One region of the Bradyrhizobium sp. SZCCHNRI1009 genome, then DNA from elsewhere that is predicted to be linked to it. Evidence: predicted binding sites of a transcription regulator. Region 1 holds the regulator's gene; the other holds the start of a gene.

Region 1 (7,340 bases):
AGAAAACCGCGAAACGACGCCGCGATCGCGTTGAGGCGCACGCGCTCGCCGAGCTCGATCGCGCGCGTGGTCCCGCCCGGCTGGAAGGCAAGACTGTGCGGCCATTTGCCGGCGATCAGGCCCATGATCTCGAGCAGCCGCGCGCGCGCCGGCAACGCTTGGCGAGCAGCGCTGCCCTTCGTCGCCGCGAAACGCTCGGCCGCAGCCGAATGCCAAGCGTGCGCGACGTAGGCGTCGCGGGCGAAGTCCGGCATGAAGAAGATGTAGAAATGCGTCAGATGGTCCGCCGCGTTCTCGGCCGCATGGGCAATGTTGGCCGCGAGGATGCCGTTTGGCGCTGCCGCAATGCCCATGGCCTGGCGCAACGCGGCGGCGGCGGCGATCGATTGCGACACCGAGCAGATGCCGCAGATTCGCGGTGCGATCACCAGCGCGTCCAGCGGCGGCCGCCCCTCCAGGATCTGCTCGAAGCCGCGATAGAGCGGCGCCGTCACTTCCGCCCTGGTGACGCGGCCGCTCTCGATATCGAGCCTGACCTCGAGGTCGCCTTCGACACGATTGAACGGTCCGACCGTGATCCGCGTCATGGACGGCGCTTGTCACTGGCCCGGCCCGGCGGCACCACGACGTGATCCGCCGTCGCATTGACCCGTACGCGGCGCGGCGTGGCCGATTTCGACAGCGCGGCGAGCGCCACGAACCAGGCTTTCGGCATGTCGGTCGGAAGGCCTACGGGAATGCCCGCGAGCTTCGCCGTCTCCAGATAGTTCTGCGTGCTCTCGAAGCCCGGCGAGGTGCAGGCGATGCAGGCGTACCCGCCCTTGGTGCAGGAGCCGCCGCCATTCCAGGAGCGCTGATTGCAATCGCCGACCGCCTGCGTCGCCCGGCAGCCGAGATGCTCCATCAGGCAGCCGCGCTCGGACATCGTCTCTGCGCTCGCCTTGAACTCGTAGAACTCGTTGCGCGAGCAGCCGTGATGAGCCAGGTGATTGGCGATGAAGGTCGGACGGCCGACTGCGTCGAGGCCGTCTGCCGTCAGATCGCCCGAGGTGAGCGCCAGCAGGCTTTCCATCATCCAGCCCGGATGCGGCGCGCAGCCTGCGACGTTGATCACCGGCAGCCCGCGTTTCGAGCGGAATCCCGCGCCGAGCGCGCCGCCGATGTCACTGCCCTCGAACTGCAATCCGACCGCGTCGGTCGGGTTGATGCCGGCAGCAGGAATGCCGCCATAGGCCGCGCAGCTGCCGACGGCGACGACGTAGTCGGCCAGCGGCGCCAGATCGAGCAGCCAATGATAGATCGAGCGGTTGGTGCCGGCGAGCATGTTGAAGCGGCCGGTCTGACCAGGTCCGCGCGCCACCGAGCCTTCGAGCACCAGCAGATCGAGCCGCTCGCGACCGTCGCGGATCGCCTCCAGTAGCTCCACGACCTCGTCTCCGGTCTGCTCGCTGACGGAGGGATGCCAGATGAGGTCAATGCCGGACTGGCGCAGCTCATCGAACCAGCCGGACGCACCGCTTTCCAGGATCGACATCGTGCAGCCGCCGCAGCTCGCGCCCTGCAGCCACAGCATCCTGGTCATTTCGTCCGAGCCGGCCATCATTCGTACCCGCGCGCTCGATCCTATTTCGCCCTCGGGTTTAGCGCCCCGGCGCGAACGCTGGCAAGCTCCTCACCCGGCGCATCCTCGGAACCGCCCGGACGGCGGCCAAGCAGCATGGCACCCGCCCAGATCAGGCCGAACAGTCCGATGGCGACGATCCCGAGGTTGGCGAGATCATCGCCCAGCGCAGTGACGACCTCGGCCCATCCGCCGGTGAAGCCAAGCCGGGGCGTCAGCAGCGCGACCGCCTCGACGCCGCCGATCACCAGCGCGATCGCGACCGAGGCGCCGGTGATGACCAGATTGTAGCGCCGCTTGCGCGCGGGATCCGTGAGCGCCCAGCGATAGGCGCCGGCCATCAGCATGCTGTCGGCGGTGTCGACGGTGGCCATCGCCGCGGCGAACAGCGCCGGGAATACCAGCACATGCGCCAGGCTCGCCCCGCGCGCCGCCTCGGTCGCCGACAGGCTGAGCAGCCCGATTTCGCTGGCGGTGTCGAAGCCCAGGCCGAACAGGAAGCCGAGCGGGTACATGTGCCAGGCGCGGGAGACGACGCGGAGCACCGGCCGCAGCAGACGAATGAGCAGGCCCCGCCCGGCGCTACCGGCGGCGTCCATGTCGGAATGGGGGTGGGATGGGCGGCGCCAGAGGTTCACGAACAGCACCAGATTCGCGAAGGCGATCAGCAGCAGGAAGCCTGCGGAGACCGAGGTGCCGATGGTGCCGCCGATCGCACGGATGGCGCTGTCCTCACTCAACAGATCTGCGCCGGCCACCAGGCTCACCACGATGGTGGCGATGACGACGACGCTGGAATGGCCGAGCGCAAAATAGAGGCCGGCGGCGCGCGGGGCGCGACCGTCCTGCACGAGCTTCCGCACCACATTGTCGATCGCCGCGATGTGGTCCGCATCGACGGCATGGCGCAGTCCGAGCAGCCAGGCCAGCATCGCGGTGCCGACGATGGCGGGCCGGTCGGCGTAGAGCGCGAATGCCCAGGCCCAGGCCAGCGCATTGGCCGCGACCAGCCAGGCGACGAGCGCAACGGTCCTGCCGGGCTGCGACCGCCACCACAGCAGCCGCGGGGCACGAGGATGATCAATTGGAACAATCGTCATACTCGAACTATAGCAAGAGCCAGGCCAGTTCGGTAAAGCCCCGCTGCAGGCGAAAGCTACAGGAAAAAATCGGCTGCACTTGCCGGATCGCCCGCTCGCTTGGCAACCCGCTATCCAGTCGCGCACAGATCGTGACCAGCGGCGGGACCTCTCTCGTCCCCTCCCCCTTCACCGCGCCGAGGCACTCTGCGCCGCAATCTCGCGCCGCACGACGGCCTCGAACTGGCTTGCGGGCGCGGCGAACATCAGCCGGGTCTCCTCGTGGAACGCCGAGAAGATGCCGACCACGGCCGGCGTGCCGCCGACCTCGGCCAGGATCGGCGAGCCCGAATAGCCGAAATTGGCGAGGCAATGCACCGTCAGCAGACGGGCATCGCTGGTCATGCCGGCGCTGCAATTGCGCTGGCCGGTCGGCGAGTAGCGCCGCTCCTGACCGTACCCGATCTCTGAGATGGTTCCGGCGGTGGTCGCAGCCTGCAGTTCCTCGCGCGTCAGCGCCTTGACCGCGACCGGCTTCGACGGCAGCGCATCCTTCAGCACGATCAGCGCCCAATCGGCGGGCGAGCGGTCGAGCGACCATCTGTCGTGCCGGGTCGGGACGAAGTCCGGCGCCACGATCAGCTTGTCGGCGACCGACGATGCCGCCGGCGTGCCCCTGTTCATGCCGGCCAGGAAGCGGACATTGCCGGGGCTGACCTGCGCGACGCCGTTGAACACGCAATGCGCGGCGGTGAGCACGACGCGCGCCGCGACCAGCGTGCCGGTGCACCAGCCGCCGGTCGAGTATTGCGCGACGGTGACGACGCCGATCGACGACGCCGGCCACGAGGTGGGATCGACGACCTCTCCGATGTGGCGGTCGAGCCCGAGCAGTTGCTCCGGACGCGGAGCGGCGACGCCCGCCTCCGCCGATTCCGGCTTCGGCCGCCAGGCCGCAATGGCGCTCTGGGCCTGGACGCGCTGCGGCTCCGTCAGCTTGACCCGCTGCACGTCGCGGCGGGCCGATCGCACGCCGCTGCGACCCGCCATCACCAGCCAGGCGTAGCCCTGCACGACGTCCTGCTGCACGCCGCGACCGTCGAGCAGCATCAGGCCCAGCATGTATTGCGACTGGGCAAAGCCCTGCGCTGCCGCGCGGCTGAACCAGCGGCCGGCTTCGCCATAATTGCTCGCGACACCTTCGCCGTTGACATAGGCGATGCCGAGATAATGCTGGGCGACGGCGAGGCCCTGATCGGCGGCCTTGCGATACCACGCCAGCGCCTCGGCGGGGTTGCGCGGTTGGCCCCAGCCGAAGGCCTCCATGAAGCCGACGTCGAACTGCGCCCGCGCATCGCCCTTGGCGGCCAGCGGCAGCAGGCGGCGCATCGCCGCGGCGTGCTGTCCGTTTCCCGCCGCGGCGACCGCGTCTTCGAGCTCGGCGGCCGCGGCGCCCGCCGCGCTGCCGAGCAGGACGGCTAGAGATATGATGATGGTCTTGATCAAGGGCGTCCGCTGGGACCGAAACATCGTGACGGGCCACGAAGCAGACACGATCAAGACGGCGGCGGCGTGGCGGAAAGCGGACCGCGATCTCCTCAATCGGGCCCCCTCGCGCCTCACACCTGCTTCATCCTCACGCCCGATCGCCCCTTACACCTGCTCGCTCTTGGCGAAGCGATCATCGAGCGCATAGCCGGCGCCGCGCACGGTGCGGATCGGGTCCTGCTCGCGGCCCGGATTGAGCAGCTTGCGCAGGCGGCCGATATGGACGTCGACCGTGCGCTCGTCGATATAGATGTCGCGGCCCCAGACGCTGTCGAGCAGCTGCTCACGGCTGAACACGCGGCCGGGATGCTCCAGGAAAAACTCGAGCAGGCGGTATTCGGTCGGGCCGAGATCGATCGGCCGTCCCGAGCGCGCCACGCGGCGCTTCTCGCGGTCGAGCTCGATGTCGCCATAGGACAGCACGGTCGCCAGCCGCTCCGGGCTCGCCCGCCGCAGCAGGCCCTTCACGCGCGCCAGCAGCTCCGGCACCGAGAACGGCTTGACGATGTAGTCGTCGGCGCCGGTCGCGAGGCCGCGCACGCGCTCGCTCTCCTCGCCGCGCGCGGTGAGCATGATGATCGGCAATTGCCGGGTCTCGGACCGCGCCCGCAGGCGGCGGCACAGCTCGATGCCGGACAGGCCCGGCAGCATCCAGTCGAGCACGACGAGATCGGGAACGCGCTCCTTCAGCCGTGTGTCGGCCTCGTCTCCGCGCGCCACCGTCTCGACCTCGTAGCCTTCGGCCTCGAGGTTGTAGCGCAGGAGCGTCGTCAGCGCCTCCTCGTCCTCCACCACCAGAATTCGGGCGCCCATGTCAGAACCGTCTCTCTCAGTTGCCGGGGATCGTCGTCGCGAAGCTCGTCATGTCGCCCTTCGGGCGCTTGTCCATGATCTGCTGGCCTTCGATCATATAGAAGACGGTCTCCGCGATGTTGGTCGCGTGATCGCCGATGCGCTCGATGTTCTTGGCGCAGAACATCAGATGGATGCAGAACGAGATGTTGCGCGGATCCTCCATCATGTAGGTCAGGAGTTCGCGGAACAGCGAGGTGCAGATGGCGTCGACCTCCTCGTCGCCCTTCCACACCGTCATCGCCGCCGGCAGGTCGTGCGCGGCATAGGCGTCCAGCACCGTCTTGACCTGCGACTGCACCAGGTCGGTCATGTGCTCGAGCCCGCGGATCAGCTTGAGCGGATGGAAGTCGCTCTCCAGCGCCGCGACGCGCTTGCCGATGTTCTTGGCGAGATCGCCGATGCGCTCCAGATCGGTGGCGACCCGCATCGCACCGACGATCTCGCGCAGGTCGACCGCCATCGGCTGTCGCCGGGCGATGGTAAGAACGGCGCGCTCCTCGATGATGCGCTGCAGCTTGTCGACCTCGGCGTCGGTGGCGACCACCTTCTGGCCGAGTGCGATGTCGCGCCGCACCAGCGCATCGACGGAATCGACGATCAGACGCTCGGCGAGGCCGCCCATTTCCGACACCAGCCGGGTGAGATCCTGCAGATCGCTGTCGAACGCCTTGGCGGTATGTTCACTGGCCATGATGATCTCCTGAAGTCAATGTCGTCGGCGTCAGCCGAACCGGCCGGTGATGTAATCCTGGGTCCGCCGATCGCTCGGCGAGGTGAAGATCTTGCTGGTGTCGTCGAACTCGATCAGCTCGCCGAGATACATGAAGGCGGTCTTGTCGGAGACGCGCGCCGCCTGCTGCATGTTATGCGTCACGATGGCGATCGTATAGTTTTCGGCGAGCTCCTGGATCAGCTCCTCGACCTTGGCGGTCGAGATCGGATCGAGCGCCGAGCACGGCTCGTCGAACAGGATCACCTCCGGCCGGACCGCCACGGTGCGCGCAATGCACAGCCGCTGCTGCTGGCCGCCTGACAGCGACAGGCCCGAAGCGTTGAGCTTGTCCTTGACCTCGTTCCACAACGCGCCGCCGCGCAGTGCCTTCTCGACCCGGTCGTCCATCTCCGACTTGGAGATCTTCTCATACAGCCGGATGCCGAAGGCGATGTTCTCGTAGATCGTCATCGGGAACGGCGTCGGCTTCTGGAACACCATGCCGACCCGGGCCCGCAGCAGGTTGAGGTCGAGCTTGGGATCGAGGATGTTGGTGTTGTCCAGCATGAGCTGGCCAACGGCGCGCTGGCCCGGGTAGAGATCGTACATCCGGTTGAAGATGCGCAGCAGGGTCGACTTGCCGCAGCCGGACGGGCCGATGAACGCGGTGACGCGGTTGGTCCCCAGCGACAGGTTGATGTTCTTCAGCGCGTGGTGATCGCCGTAATAGAAGTTCAGGTTGCGCGCGGTCACCTTGGCGGGGGCTTCCGGCAAAACCTTGCCGTTCAGCGCGGCGGGATTGGGCTGGCTGACGGATACGGACAGGTCGGTCATTTTGCGTTCCTCTCGGCGCCGAGAATGCGTGCACTGACATTCAGGGCGAGCACGGCCAGAGTGATCAGAAGGGCTCCGCTCCAGGCCAGCTGCTTCCAATAGGCATAGGGGCTCTGGACGAAGTTGTTGATGGTGACGGGCAGGTTGGCCATCGTCTTGGAGAGGTTGAGGCTCCAGAACTGGTTCGACAGCGCAGTGAACAGCAAGGGCGCGGTCTCGCCGGCGACGCGGGCGGTGGCCAGCAGCACGCCGGTGATCAGGCCCGAGCGCGCCGCGCGATAGGCGATGCGCCGGATCACCAGCGATCGCGGCAGGCCGAGCGCCGAGGCCGCCTCACGCAGCGGGTTGGGCACCAGCAGCAGCATGTCCTCGGTGGTGCGCAGCACCACGGGGATGACAATGACCGCCAGCGCCAGCGAGCCTGCGAGCGCCGAGAAGCCGCCCATCGGCACCACGACAGCGCCATAGATGAACAGGCCGATGATGATCGAGGGCGCCGACAGCAGGATGTCGTTGATGAAGCGGATCACCGAGGTCAGGCGGTCGTTGCGGCCGTACTCGGCCAGATAGGTGCCGGCGAACAGGCCGAGCGGCGCGCCGATGCCGACGCCGATGACCGTCATGATCAGGGAGCCGACGATGGCATTGCGCAGGCCGCCTTCGCTCGAGCCCGGCGGCGGGGTGTCGGCGG
Region 2 (7,340 bases), on a different contig from region 1:
GTCACCGGATGATAGTTGCCGGTGCCGGTGTGGACATAGGTGGTGAGGCTGCCGCCCTCGCGGCGCACGACCATCGACAGCTTGGCATGCGTCTTCAGCTCCAGGAAGCCGTACACCACCTGTACGCCCGCGCGCTCCAGGTCGCGGGCCCAGCGGATGTTGGCCTCCTCGTCGAAACGCGCCTTGAGCTCGACCAGGGCCGTCACCGACTTGCCGGCCTCGGCGGCCTCCACCAGCGTGCGCACGATCGGCGAATTGTTGGAGGTCCGGTACAGCGTCTGCTTGATCGCAACGACGTCGGGATCGCGCGCCGCCTGCTGCAGGAACTGCACGACGACGTCGAACGACTCGTAAGGGTGATGGACGATCAGGTCCTTCTGCCGGATGGCGGCGAAGATGTCGCCGCCATGGTCGCGGACACGCTCGGGATGGCGCGGCACGTAGGGCGCGAATTCGAGGTCGGGCCGGTCGACCCGCGTCAGTTGCGACAGCTCGTTCATCGCCAGCACGCCGTCGACGACGAACACCTCGTCATCCGTCGTGGACAGCGCATTCTGCACGAAGCGGCGCAGCTCCTCCGGCATGTTGGCCTCGATCTCGAGCCGGATCACCGAGCCGCGGCGCCGCCGCTTCAGCGCCGTCTCGAACAGCCGCACCAGGTCTTCGGCCTCTTCCTCGATCTCGATCTCGCTGTCGCGGATGATCCGGAAGGCGCCCTGGCCCTTCACGGTGTAGCCCGGAAACAGCCGGCCGATGAACAGTCCGGTCGCCTGCTCGAGGGTGATCAGGCGGATCACGCCATCCTTGGAGCCGGGGAAGCGGATGAAGCGATCGATCTTGCCGGGCATGCGAATGAGGGCGTTCATCGGACGCCCGTCGGCGGAGCGGATCAGCTGCAGCGCCACGGTGAAGCCGAGGCTCGGGATGAACGGGAATGGATGCGCCGGATCGATCGCGAGTGGCGTCAGCAGCGGGAAGATGTTGGCGAGGAAATGGTCCTCGATCCAGGCGCGCTCGCTCCTGGTGACGTCCTGACCGTCGACCAGCACGATGCCGAGCTCGCCGAGAAACTTGCGCAGGTCGCGCCAGATCGCCTGCTGGTCGATGGCGAGCTGCGACACCGTCTCGTTGATCAGCTTCAGCTGCTCGGTCGGCGTCAGCCCGTCGGGGCTGCGCTCGGCAATGCCCTCGCGGACCTGGGCGCGGATGCCGGCGACGCGCACCATGAAGAATTCATCAAGGTTGTTGGCGGAAATCGACAGGAAGCGCACCCGCTCCAGGGCGGGATGGCGCGGATTGACCGATTCCTCCAGAACGCGGCGGTTGAAGTGAAGCCAGGACAGCTCCCGATTGATGAATCGCTCGGGGCTCGAGGCAATCTCGATGGACGGCGCCGAGACCGGTGCTTTCTCTGAAATTTCAGTAACTTGCTCGGTATCCATAGGGAATTCGATCCATATCCGTCCAGTCGCGAATGGTCGACCGTAGCCCAATCTGGGTGACCAGGGGATGACGTTGCCGGCACCATTGAGGTTCCGTCATCAACCGCCGTCAAGATGGCCGCCGGTCACGCCGGGCGGAGCAGCTCCGCCGCCAGCGCCCGGGTGACGGGGCGTCCGAGCCGCAGCGACTCGTTGTCCAGCAGCGCAATGGTCTGGCGTGCCGCCGCATAGGACCGCTCGATGTGGCTGGCGAGATAGCTGACCACGGTTTCGTCGATCGCCATTTGCCGGTCGGCGGCCAGCTTGACGATCAGGGCCCGGAACAGCTGGTCGTCGGGCGGCAGCAGCGTGACCACCGGGACGGCACGCAGCCGCGACCTCAGATCGGCCAGGGCGATCGGCAGGGCCGCCGGGGCCTCGCGCGCCGTGATCAGCACGAAGGCCTCGTCCTGGCGGGCCAGGTTCAGCAGGTGAAACAGCGCCCGCTCGTCGAGACCGGTTGCGGTCAGATCCTCCAGCACCAGCGCGCCGGTGGCGAGCGCCCCGGGGACCACGCCTGCCTCAAGGGCATGCGCGGACAGCGATCGGGCGCCTGCCTGCTCGGCCCAGATCGCGGCGAGGTGGCTCTTGCCGGAGCCGTCGGGGCCGACCAGGAACATGGTCCGCGCCGGCCATTCCGGCCAGGCGTCGACCAGAGCGAGCCCGGCCGCGTTGCCTGGACCTTCGAAGAAATTGTCCCGCGTCAGGCTCTCCGCATGCGGCAGCGCGAAGGCCAGCTGACGAGGGGGGATATGGCCGGCCAAGATCGAATTGCTCCGTATCGTGTGGTGCGTGAGGTCAGGACGGGCCCTCCGCGGAGGATCACCGGACCTCGATGGTGCTCATGTGGCGCACCCAGTCGACGAGATACAGCCCGACCGACACGAGGGTAAAGACGGTGACCAGCACCATCAGCACCACATCGTAGGGCCTGGGCTCGAAGCCGAAGCTGAGCGAGGCCAGCACAAGCGCCGCGAATCCCACCTGGGCGACCGTGTTCAGCTTGGAGACCATCAATGGCTTCATCGCGACCGGCCTGTCGAACAGCCAGGACACGATCACCGCCGAGACGATCATGATGTCGCGCGAGACCACCAGGATGACGATCCAGCGCGGGATCGCGCCCCAGATGCCAAGCGTGACGAAGATCGAGACCAGCAGCGCCTTGTCGGCGAGAGGATCGAGCAGCGCTCCCAGCTCGGACCGCAGGTTGAAGCGCTTGGCCAGGAAGCCGTCCACGGCGTCGCTCACCCCCGCGACCACGAAGACCAGAAACGCGATCTCCATCTGGCCGGCCGCAATGGCCCAGACGACGATCGGAACCAGCAGGATTCGACCCAGCGTGATCAGATTGGGGATACTGTGGGGAATGGTCACGCAGCGGGTCCCGACGACGACTCGATCAAAAGACAACCCGATTCCGAAACAGGGCGAACCGGTACGGTTCCTAGATAGTGTGGGGACGAGCCCCTTGCGAGCCATTGCGCGCGGCCGGATTCCGACGTAACCAGCGGCCAGATTAGGGGTTTTTACCATGACCGAGCGCAAGAACGGGCTCACTTATGCAGATTCGGGCGTCGATATCGATGCCGGAAACCGTCTGGTCGATCTGATCAAGCCCATGGTGCGCGCAACCGCCCGCGCCGGTGCGGATGCCGAGATCGGCGGCTTTGGCGGCCTGTTCGACCTCAAGGCCGCTGGATTCAAGGATCCGGTGCTGGTCGCGGCGACCGACGGCGTCGGCACCAAGGTGAAGATCGCGATCGAGACCGGGCTGCATGGCGGCATCGGCATCGACCTGGTCGCCATGTCGGTCAACGATCTCGTCGTGCAGGGCGCCGAGCCGCTGTTCTTCCTTGACTACTTTGCGTGCGGCAAGCTCGACCCGGAGGCGACGGCGTCGATCGTGGCCGGTATCGCCGAAGGCTGCCGGGAATCCGGCTGCGCGCTGATCGGCGGTGAGACCGCGGAAATGCCGGGCCTCTACAAGGACGGCGACTACGATCTTGCCGGTTTCGCGGTCGGCGCGGCGGAACGTGGCACGCTGCTGCCGTCTCCCGACATCGCGGCCGGTGACGTGGTGCTGGGGCTCGCATCCTCCGGCGTCCACTCCAACGGCTATTCGCTGGTGCGCAAGATCGTCGCCCAGTCCGGCCTCGGCTTCGATGCGCCGGCGCCGTTCGCGCCGGTCCTGACTCTCGGCGCGGCGCTGCTGACGCCGACCCGCCTCTATGTGAAATCATGCCTTCGCGCCATCCGCGAGACCGGTGCGGTGAAGGGGCTCGCACACATCACGGGCGGCGGCTTCACCGACAACATTCCACGCGTGCTGCCGAAGCATCTCGGCGTTTCGATCGACCTGACGGGCCTGCCGGTGCTGCCGGTCTTCAAATGGCTGGCGGAGCAGGGCGGCATTGCCGAGCGCGAGCTCTTGCGCACCTTCAATTGCGGGATCGGCATGATCGCGATCGTCAAGGCCGAGGCCGTCGATGCCGTCATCGAGGTGTTCACCGCGAATGGCGAGCACGTCGCGCGGCTCGGCGAGGTCGTTGCTGCGACAGGCGACGAGCGGGTGATCTACACCGGCGCCCTCGATCTGGCTCTGTGAGACGAGTGTGCCGATGAAGCGCCGCGTCGCCATCCTGATCTCGGGCCGTGGGTCGAACATGGCCGCGCTGATCCACGCGGCGGCGCAGCCGGAATTTCCGGCCGAGATCGCCGTCGTGATCTCCAACCGGGCCGATGCGGCCGGGCTGCAGAAAGCGCAGGAGAGCGGCGTCGCGATCGAAATCATCGAGAGCAAGCCGTTCGGCAAGGACCGCGCAGGGTTCGAGGCCAGACTGCAGCAGGCGCTCGATGCACGCGGCATCGAGATCATCTGCCTGGCCGGTTTCATGCGCCTGTTCACGGCGGAGTTCGTGCAGCGCTGGTACGGCAGGATGCTGAACATTCATCCGTCGCTGCTGCCATCATTCCCCGGCCTCGATCCGCATGGCCAGGCGCTGCGCGCCGGCGTCAAGCTGTCAGGCGCCACCGTGCATTTCGTCATCCCGGAGACGGATGCAGGTCCGATCGTGATGCAGGGCGCGGTCGTGGTCAGGGACGACGACACGCCGGACACGCTGTCGACGCGCATTCTCGGCGTCGAGCATCGGATCTATCCGGAAGCGCTGAAGCTGTTGGCCAAGGGCTTGGTGCGGCTCGAAGGCGATCTCTGCCGGACGTCGTCCGTGGAGCAAGGCGATCATACGCTGATCTGGCCGGTCGTCCGCTAGCTGTCGCGGACAAAAAAATCCCCGGCGGGGCTGGGGGCACATCAAGGCTGACGAAGTCTGATCATCGGCGGCGAGCGAACCTGACGCGGAGCTCGTGAGTTGGTTTACGAACCCGCGCTGTGGCGCTCTCCGCCGGGACGATGCTCACGAGAGCTTCAGGTTCTCTGCCGACGTCTTGCCGCGGCTCTCCACCAGATCATATTCGATCGTCTGGTTCTCGTTGAGCGTGGTCAGTCCAGCACGCTCCACGGCTGATATGTGGACGAACACGTCCTTGTCTCCGCCAGTCGGTTTGATGAAGCCATATCCCTTGGTCGGGTTGAACCACTTCACGCTGCCCTTGTAGGTCGGCATCGCTGTCTCCTCGTCTAGACGAAAAAAAGACGCGGCCACGCTCACGCGTGCCACGCCACAAACGGGCTTCCCGGGATCTGCTCAATTTCCAAAGTCGCGAAACGCACAGTCGAACGGCCAATCCGATTGTACGGGAGATTGCAACACGATTTTCCGCCGATATCAAGGTTGGCGGACTGATGAGAACGCGACGTCGCGTCGCCGGCTGTTGCTGCAATTGCGAGGCTTGTGGTGCTGGAACCACAAATCCCTACAGGGAAGCCGCGGCACGGGCAATCCTCATTGACCGCGATCGGGAACTGCGGGCAAATCATCGCGGCAATATTGAAGCGAATTTGAGCGGCGGTGAAACGGGGCATCGATGCGCGGGGCATCTCAAGCCAGGCCGGATCGGCGAATGCGTAGTGGTGCGTCGGGCGCGATGCTGCTCATCGTCGCGCTCGGCACGGCCGCCGCGTCTTCGCCGTGCGTCGCGCAGGCCAGCCTGCCGAGCATCGCCGCCAGCCCGACGCCGACACCAACGCCGAGCCCACTGCCCAGCCCTGCGCCAGGCGCGATCAGTTCCGAACGTTCGGCCGGCCGAGCCGTGCTCGATCTCGGCTCGAGCTTCCTCGAACGGCTCGGGACTCAGGCCACGCAGGGCGTCACCCGGCTGCAGCGGAGCAATCCCGGGGGCGGCGGCGCGCCGGAGGCTTCGGAACAGCCTCGGTTCCGGACCTGGGGCGAGATGTATGGCGTCACCGTCCGTAGCGATGCGCAACGCGACTTCGTCGGCGACAAGAGGACGACTGGGGGCGGCGTCGCCGGTATCGGCATGCGCCTCGTGCCGGGCGTGAATGTCGGACTATCCGTCGACCAGAGCCGGACCTGGGTCGATGTGCCGCTGGCGCTGCAAGCGGCGACGCTCGATCTCACGCAGTTTGGCTTCAACGCCTCGGTCGACCAGGGACCCTGGACCTGGGCGATCGCGGTCGTCCATGGCGTCGGCGGGATCAGTGCGCGGCGCGACACCAGCCTCGGTGCGGCGACGTCGGTCTACGGCGCCCACATCACGGGCGTGCTGAGCGAGCTCGACTACTACTGGAGCATCGGGGAGAGCCGGATCGTTCCGAAGCTCGCCTTCGAATACACGCGCGCCACGACGGCGGCATTCCAGGAAGCGGGCGGGCTCGACCCGCTGTCGGTCAGCGGCACCTCGCTGGAGCGCGCCCGCGTTCTCGTCGGCGCCGAGTTCGGCCGCTACTTCATCGTCGACGGCAAGATCCTCGACGTCTCGGCCTATGGCAAGCTGGTCGACAATTTCAGTCAGAATCTCGGCGCGCTGACCGTCAGCCTCGGTCCGCAAAGCATCACGCTGCAGGGCCTTGGCGAGGGCCGCTACGGCGCCGACGCCGGCGCGGCACTGTCGCTATCCCTGAACCGAACGGCACGCCTCTATCTCAACTACGATGCAAAGCTTCGCTCGGTGCTGCAATCGCATCAGGGCACGCTCGGCGTCGAGCTCAAATGGTAGCCCGTCATACGGGTTTCGGCGCGACGTAGCCGTTGAAGCCGACGACATCCCGCGCGGGCGCCATCAGAGGCACGAGATTCAGCGGATGGATGAACTCGTCCCGGAAGCAGGCATGGACCTTCGGATCGAAGATGCGCTTCAACCAGTCGATGACGACCTTGTGCCGGTCGGAGTTGCGAAACTCCTTGTGATAGGTCAGCCACAGATCCATGTGGTAGTTGATGCCGAGATCGACAGGAACGAGCGGCGCCCCGAGCGCGACCGCCGATGTCGGCAGAAAGCCGATGCCGGCGCCGCGCTCGACCGCGTAGAGCACGGCAACGCTCGAATTGGTTGAGATGCCGACGATGCCTTCGAGGGACTCCAGGCCGAGGATGCGCGCATAGCCGGTCTCGTCGAGTTGCACGCCGTGCTGCTTGATGATGCGGTGGTTCTTGAGATCCGCCAGCGAAGTCGGCAGTCCATGCGCGTCGCGATAGGCTTCCGACACGAAGCCGTAGATGTGCAGACGGCCGAGCTTTGCAACGATCACGTCAGGGTTGGTCGGCCGTTCGAACTGGATCGAGATGTCGGCCTCCAGCCGCGACACGTCGGCCTGCTGCATCGCGCAGCTCAGATCGACGGTGATCCTGCGATAAGTCTTCTGGAAATCGATCAGTCGCGGCAGGATCCAGAAATTGCCAGGGCCTTCGGTCACGGCGACGCGCACCGACCCCT

What was found. Region 1 encodes PhoB, which activates phosphate uptake and scavenging genes when phosphate is short. Its sites were predicted from a motif close to TGTCATNNANCTGTCAT; they were not measured.
Region 2: a site for PhoB is predicted at 1,499-1,515, ahead of QX010_RS17915 (RNA degradosome polyphosphate kinase). Genes of this name have one in related genera too.

What each region holds. Positions count from the first base shown of each region.
Region 1 covers NZ_JAUEUL010000012.1:60,092-67,431, reverse strand. Annotated here, with positions in the region: gene QX010_RS21060 (nickel-dependent hydrogenase large subunit) at 1-587, opposite strand, end outside; gene QX010_RS21055 (HupU protein) at 584-1,600, opposite strand; gene QX010_RS21050 (HoxN/HupN/NixA family nickel/cobalt transporter) at 1,624-2,721, opposite strand; gene QX010_RS21045 (trypsin-like serine protease) at 2,890-4,206, opposite strand; gene phoB (phosphate regulon transcriptional regulator PhoB) at 4,354-5,061, opposite strand; gene phoU (phosphate signaling complex protein PhoU) at 5,078-5,794, opposite strand; gene pstB (phosphate ABC transporter ATP-binding protein PstB) at 5,825-6,649, opposite strand; gene pstA (phosphate ABC transporter permease PstA) at 6,646-7,340, opposite strand, start outside.
Region 2 covers NZ_JAUEUL010000009.1:147,494-154,833, reverse strand. Annotated here, with positions in the region: gene QX010_RS17915 (RNA degradosome polyphosphate kinase) at 1-1,442, opposite strand, end outside; gene QX010_RS17910 (DnaA ATPase domain-containing protein) at 1,568-2,245, opposite strand; gene QX010_RS17905 (CDP-alcohol phosphatidyltransferase family protein) at 2,304-2,858, opposite strand; gene purM (phosphoribosylformylglycinamidine cyclo-ligase) at 3,016-4,089, shown strand; gene purN (phosphoribosylglycinamide formyltransferase) at 4,103-4,756, shown strand; gene QX010_RS17890 (cold-shock protein) at 4,901-5,110, opposite strand; gene QX010_RS17885 (hypothetical protein) at 5,152-5,469, opposite strand; gene QX010_RS17880 (autotransporter outer membrane beta-barrel domain-containing protein) at 5,508-6,623, shown strand; gene QX010_RS17875 (LysR family transcriptional regulator) at 6,628-7,340, opposite strand, start outside.